2 regions of the Rhodoferax sp. P1_F3 genome follow, and region 2 is predicted to be linked to the other one. Evidence: riboswitches for the same ligand, from Rfam matches in the RefSeq annotation. Region 2 holds a riboswitch; the other holds the start of a gene.
What was found. Region 2 has a riboswitch for thiamine pyrophosphate ahead of AC1DZ5_RS18025 (thiamine ABC transporter substrate-binding protein). Riboswitches for the same ligand answer to the same signal wherever they lie in the genome.

Region 1 (3,403 bases), on a different contig from region 2:
CGACTTCATCTTTGTGCGCCCGGCTGTCAGCACCGAGTACATCGAAAACCTGGCCTCCACCGGTCGGCCTAACCACAGCGCAACCCACCGTCCCACCTACCGCTGCTATTACCCCACGCAGGACGACGTGCGAGCCCAACTCGTGCGCATGGTGCAGGACTTCGATCTGCGTGTGCCGTTTGACAACCTCGTGCGCGATGCGAGCCGGGTGACCGAGGTGATGCGCGCCCAGCTGGGAGAGGTGAAGCTGCGCGCCAACTTCCAGGTGCAGGTGCTGTCCAATCTGTTCTTTCGCAACAAGGGCTGCTACATCGTCGGCAAGCTCATCAACGGATTCGTTGAGCACGGCTTTGCGTTGCCCGTGCTGCATGGCCCGCATGGCAAGTTGCGCATTGACGCAGCGCTGTTTGGCGAAGACGACCTGCTGCGCCTGTTCAGCTTTGCGCGTGCGTACTTCATGGTGGACATGGAGATACCGAGTGCGTATGTGCAGTTTTTGCGCGGCATGATGCCGCGCAAGCCACGCAACGAGCTCTACAACGCGCTGGGGCTGGCCAAGCAGGGCAAGACGCTGTTCTACCGCGACTTCCTGCACCACCTGCAGCACAGCACCGACCAGTTTCGGATTGCCGCGGGTATCAAGGGCATGGTGATGCTGGTCTTCGATTTGCCCAGCTACCCCTATGTGTTCAAGGTCATCAAAGACTACTTCCCGCACCAGAAAGAGACCACGCGCGAGCAGGTCAAGGCCAAGTACCAGTTGGTCAAGCAGCACGACCGCGTGGGTCGCATGGCCGACACACTGGACTATGGCGACGTGGCATTTCCGCGGGAGCGATTCAGCGATGCGCTGATGGCCGAGCTGCAGCAGTTCGCTTCCAGCCAGTTGGAGATCAGTGACCGCGATGGGGATGGCCAGACCGAAGTCATCATCAAGCACCTGTATATCGAACGGCGCATGATCCCGCTCAATATGTACCTGCAGGAGGCGTTTGACGCCGGCGGCGCAGACCCCGCCAACACCAGCCCGGGCGCGCTGCGCGCCCGCGAGCAGATCACCCGCGCCGTCATCGACTACGGCTATGCCATCAAGGACATGGTGGCCGCCAACATCTTTCCCGGTGACATGCTGTGGAAGAACTTCGGCATCACGCGCAACAGCCAGGTGGTGTTTTACGACTACGACGAGATCGAGTACCTGACCGACTGCAACTTCCGCAAGGTGCCTGAGCCCCGCAACGAAGAAGAGGAAATGTCCAGCGAGGTCTGGTACCGCGTCGGCCCCCACGACGTCTTCCCCGAAACCTTCGCCCCCTTTTTACTGGGCAACCCGCTGGTGCGCGAAGTCTTCATGCAATACCACGCCAACCTGCTGGACCCGGTGTTCTGGCAGACGCAGAAAGAACGCATCGCGGCGGGGTATGTGCATGATGTGTTTCCGTATGAGAAGGAGAAACGCTTCGCGCGTGGTTGAGTGCGAAAACCGGTTTGGCGTACACTCCGCCCTGCCCGGGGTGCGCAATGGTTGCGCTGAGATGGATACCGAACCCGCGAACTTGATCTGGTTCATACCAGCGTAAGAAGTGCAGCGCAGCCTTGCGGCCTTATGCCGTCCGGGCGGCGTCTTTTCTCATCAGTTTGCGGGGCACGTGTCTTTTCTGTCTTCGGGTCTTAACCGGAGAACTCCAGTGAACGCACCCGACAAACTCGCCCAGTTCATTCGCCTCACGCGCGAACCGCTTCCCGCCTCCACCAAACGTTATCTGCAAGGCAGCCGCCCCGACATCCAGGTGCCGCTGCGCGAAATCATGCAGAGCAACGGTGAGGCCATCACGGTGTACGACACCTCCGGCCCCTACACCGACCCGCGTGCCGACATCGACGTGCGCCAGGGCCTGCCACTGGTGCGCCAGGGCTGGGTGGATGGCCGGGGTGATACCGAGCTGTACACCGGCCGCCCCCCGTTTGCCTTGGACGATGGTCTGAAGAACGGCGAGACCGATGCACTGGCCGCCCTGCGTGCCCAAGCCGCCGGCCTGCAACGCCAACCGCGCCGAGCAAAAGGCGGTGTGGGCAGCGGCGCCAACGTCACCCAAATGCATTACGCCCGCAAAGGCATCATCACGCCCGAGATGGAGTACGTGGCCCTGCGCGAGAACCAGAACTTGGAGTGGCAGGCGCAGTACCTGGGCAACGCCGAGCGTGAAGCGCGCTTGGCCGGCAACAGTTTTGGCGCCAGCATCCCCAAGGTGGTCACGCCCGAGTTTGTGCGCGATGAAGTGGCCCGTGGCCGCGCCATCATCCCGGCCAACATCAACCACACCGAGCTGGAGCCCATGGCCATTGGGCGCAATTTCCTGGTCAAGATCAACGCGAACATCGGTAACTCGGCCGTCACGTCCAGCATCGAAGAAGAAGTGGAAAAGCTGGTTTGGTCCATCCGCTGGGGCGCAGACACGGTGATGGATTTGTCCACTGGCAAAAACATCCACACCACGCGCGACTGGATCGTGCGCAACAGCCCCGTGCCCATCGGCACCGTGCCGATTTACCAGGCGCTGGAAAAAGTGGGAGGCATTGCCGAAGACCTGACCTGGGAGATCTTCCGCGACACGCTGATCGAGCAGGCGGAGCAGGGCGTGGACTACTTCACGGTGCACGCCGGTGTGCGCCTGCCCTTCATCCACCTCACGGCCAACCGCGTGACCGGCATCGTCTCGCGCGGCGGCTCCATCATGGCCAAGTGGTGCATTGCCCACCACAAAGAGAACTTCCTCTACACGCACTTCGACGAGATGACCGAGATCATGAAGGCGTATGACGTGAGCTACTCGCTGGGTGATGGCCTGCGCCCCGGCAGTGGCGCGGATGCGAATGACGAAGCCCAGTTTGCCGAGCTGCGCACCTTGGGTGAGCTGACGCACAAGGCCTGGCAGCAGGACGTGCAGGTGATGATCGAAGGCCCCGGCCACGTGCCCATGCACATGGTGCAGGCCAATATGACCGAGCAGCTCAAGCACTGCGGCGAAGCCCCGTTCTACACGCTTGGCCCCCTGACCACCGACATTGCGCCCGGTTACGACCACATCACCAGCGGCATTGGCGCCGCCATGATTGGCTGGTTCGGTACCGCCATGCTCTGCTATGTCACGCCTAAGGAACACCTGGGCTTGCCCGACCGCGAAGACGTGAAGGTCGGCATCATCACCTACAAGATTGCGGCCCACGTGGCCGACGTGGCCAAGGGCCATCCCGGTGTGCGGGCGCGCGACGATGCACTCTCCAAGGCACGCTTCGAGTTCCGCTGGATGGACCAGTTCAACCTGTCGCTGGACCCGGAAACCGCCAAGCAGTTCCACGACGAGACCCTGCCTGCCGAAGGCGCCAAGGTCGCGCATTTCTG
Region 2 (3,403 bases):
ATGGCGAGCACCGCGATCCATTGCACCGCACCCTGAGGCTGCACGCGCGGCACGCGATCGGCGCGGCCGGGCGCAGCCAGGCGGCGTTCGATGGCGGCGTAGGCCAGCGCCACCAGCGCGGTCAGCAGCAGCATCCACACTGCCAGCACACCGGCCTGCTGCAACTGCAGCTCGTGCGCCACCAGGGTGTAAATCTCCACCTCGGCCGTGGCGTAGTCTTGCCCGCCCAGCACCAACGCCAGGCCAAAGCCTGCAAAGCAATAGAGGAACACCAAACACAGCGCCGAGGCCAGCCAAGGCGCAATGGCCGGCCACTCCACGCGCCAGAAAGCGCGCCAGGGCGTAGCGCCCAGCGTGCGCGCCGCGGCCACGCGCGAGGCACTCACCTGCCCCAGCGCGTCCGCGCCCGCACGCACCACCACGCAGAGGTTGAAAAACAAGTTGCCGTAGAGCAGCAGCCAGGGCGTGTCTTGCAAGTCCGGCCCACCGAAACGGACCAGCAGGCCCTGCGGCCCCAGCAGCGCCAACACCCCCATGGCCGCCACCAGCGTGGGCACGACAAAGGGCAGCATGAGCCCGCGCAGGATCAGCGTGCGACCCGGGAAATCAAACCGCGCCAGCACCCAGGCCATGGGCAAGCCGAGGATAAGAGAGGCGATGCAGGTGATGGTGGCCTGCCAGAACGACCAGGCCATGCGCCAGCGCAGGTACGGGTCTAGCCACGGCGCCAGCAAGGTGCCCACACCGGCATCGCCACGCCCACCTTCCACCAGCAGGCGCAGCGCAGGCGCTACCAGCACCACTAGCAAGAACACCAAGGGCAGCACAGGCAGCACCCAAGCCGCCCAGGGCTGCGCCGGGTTGCGGCTTTGCATGATCAAGCCTGCAGACTTGCGTTGCGGGGATTTACTTCAGCACCACCTTGGTCCAGCGCGCCACCCATTCGGCGCCCTTGGCGGCAATGTCGGCATCGCTGGGCGCGTGGAAGGCGGTGGGTTCAGGCGCGAACTTGAAAGCGTCGGACTTGGCCACACCGGCTTCTGTGGGGTACATCCACATCTCGGTTTGCATACCCTGCTGCACCGCGGGCGAACGCAGGAATTCGACGAACTTCTCGGCCGCCGCACGCTCCTTGCCGCCCTTCACCAGCGCCACGCCTTCCACTTGGCGGAACACGGCGCCGGGCAGGCTCAGCGATGCGGTGGGTGGCTCGGCCAACTTGGTCTTGGCGTAGAACACCTCAGCCGCTGGGCTGGCGGAGTAGCTCACCACGATGGGGTGCTTGCCGCCGTTCTGGCTGAACTCGGTGTAGTAGGCCTCGCTCCAGCCCTTGGCCACTTTCAGGCCGTTGGCGCGCAGCTTGGCCCAGAAGTCAAAGGCCTTGTCTTCACCCATGGCGCCTATGGTGGCCAACAGGAACGCATAGCCGGGGCTGCTGGTTGCGGGGTTTTGCACGACAAGCAATTTGGCATATGCGGGCTGGGCCAGGTCTTCCAACGCCTTGGGTATGGCCACGCCGTTCTTGGCAAACCAGGCTTTGTCGTAGTTGAGCGTCACAAAGCCGTAGTCCACGGGCACCAGCGGTGCGGGCAGCTCAGCGGCGGGCTTGCGGCTGGCAGCGGCTCCGGCGTAGCTGTCCAGCACGTCGGCCGCCAGGGCCTTGGGCGCCAGCGCGTTATCGATGCCGTAGACCACATCGGCAATCGGATTGGCCTTGGTGAGGATGAGCTTGTTGAGCATCTCGCCAGCGTCACCAGCCTTGGTGATGCGCAGCTTCACGTCGTTGTCTTTTTCAAACTGCGCCAGCAGGGGCTTGGGCACGGTGAAGGAGCTGTGGGTGAGTACGCGCAGGTCGGCAGCGTGGGCGGCGGTAAGACCCGCAGTCAGCAGGGCTGCGCCCAGCGTGGTCTTCAGAAAGGAAAAAATCCCGTGTTGCATGGTGTGCTCTCTTTCAATGCGCCAGCCTCGGGTCGCATCAAAAACCGGCACCCGCAAAGGGAAACAGGCTTCTCACACTTCCTACGCTGGCATAACCCAGATCAGGTACATGGGGTATTTCTCAGTCCTGGCAGGACACCCCCGGTGGAAGCGTGGATTGTAGGCTTTTGGGTCGTTGAGGCACCTGCGCAGGCCTAAGCCCACAAGGCTGGCTTGGCCACCATGAGATAGAACACTACCAGCATGGCGATGAATGCGGGATAGCCCAGCGCCTCCCAGCGGCGCGCGTACTGCCAGTACATCTCCGGCAAGGGTTCGTTCTTTTCATGCGCGGTCTTCGCCATATCCGCCATGCGCAGTTGCAGTGCCACCACGGGCGTCCAGCAGGCGCCAGTGAACAGATAGAGCGCAACCGTTAGCAGCAGCCACGGTGTGGTCCAGGGGTAGCCAGCCAGGTAGGCCATCCACAGGCCCGTGACCGGTTGGATCACCACGGCGGGCGACGTGAACCACATGTCCGCTCGCACCACCAGGCGCGACACCACGGCCTGCGCAGCCACGACTCCACTGCGGTTGGCAAAAAAGAAGAAAAACGCCGTGCCAAACCCGGTGCCCACCAGCACCACGCTGGACAAGATGTGCACCCACTTCAGAAACAAATACAGACTCACTGCGACCTCCGCATCAACATCCACAACACCACCGCGATAGGCACGTTTTTGGTCAGGGGGCCCAGCGGATGCAGCCACAGTGCAGGCAGCATCACCGTCGCCACCACCGTCATGCCCAGCATCACCAACAAGGCCAGGCCGTAGACACGCCGCACCGGCCACACCAGCAAGAGCAGCCCCAGCAGGGCATCCACTGCGGCCCCCGCCCACACCAGGGCATCAGCCACGCGCAGGTCGCTCACCCCACTGGCCACCAGCAGCGCCCGGCTTTGACCATGCAACTCCTGCACACTGACCAGCGCCGTGGCCAGCCACACAAAAACCAGGCTGTAGCGCAGCCAGCGCGACTCACCGTGCTCCATGGATCAACCCTCTTCCACCACATCCGTCACCATGCCCCACTTGGCGAACTCGGGGGTGAATTCGCTGAGGGCATGCAGGCCCACGCAGGGTCGGGCTCCGGGTGGCATGGCCTCGCCCGCGGCCAGACGTCGGGCCAGCAGGATGGCGGCCATGCAGGGGATTTCGGGGCCGTGGTCGTTGTCGGCGGCGATATGCCAGGCGCGCTTGGTCGGTGCGCCGTCGGTGTTCAAGCCTGCTACGCGCACCACCATACCGCCCAGCGCAGAACCCAGGGGGTCGAACAGCTTGGCACCTGCGTTCAGCAGCCCCGCCAAAGAAGACGGATTCTTCAGCCAGCCGTGTTGACGCAACCAGGCCAAGACCGCAAACGCCCGCTGGGACAAGCCCACCTCCAACGCCGCGCGAAACACTGTGCGGCCCTGCACTTGGTA

Region 1: it holds a riboswitch for thiamine pyrophosphate, as region 2 does, so the genes downstream of both, thiC (phosphomethylpyrimidine synthase ThiC) here and AC1DZ5_RS18025 (thiamine ABC transporter substrate-binding protein) in region 2, are expected to answer to the same signal.

What each region holds. Positions count from the first base shown of each region.
Region 1 covers NZ_JBFUBO010000001.1:522,332-525,734, reverse strand. The annotation lists gene aceK (bifunctional isocitrate dehydrogenase kinase/phosphatase) at 1-1,474, shown strand, start outside; TPP riboswitch at 1,501-1,601, shown strand; gene thiC (phosphomethylpyrimidine synthase ThiC) at 1,689-3,403, shown strand, end outside.
Region 2 covers NZ_JBFUBO010000012.1:70,596-73,998, reverse strand. The annotation lists gene AC1DZ5_RS18030 (ABC transporter permease) at 1-875, opposite strand, end outside; gene AC1DZ5_RS18025 (thiamine ABC transporter substrate-binding protein) at 907-1,938, opposite strand; TPP riboswitch at 1,999-2,091, opposite strand; gene AC1DZ5_RS18020 (DUF2269 family protein) at 2,133-2,609, opposite strand; gene AC1DZ5_RS18015 (DoxX-like family protein) at 2,606-2,971, opposite strand; gene AC1DZ5_RS18010 (saccharopine dehydrogenase family protein) at 2,975-3,403, opposite strand, start outside.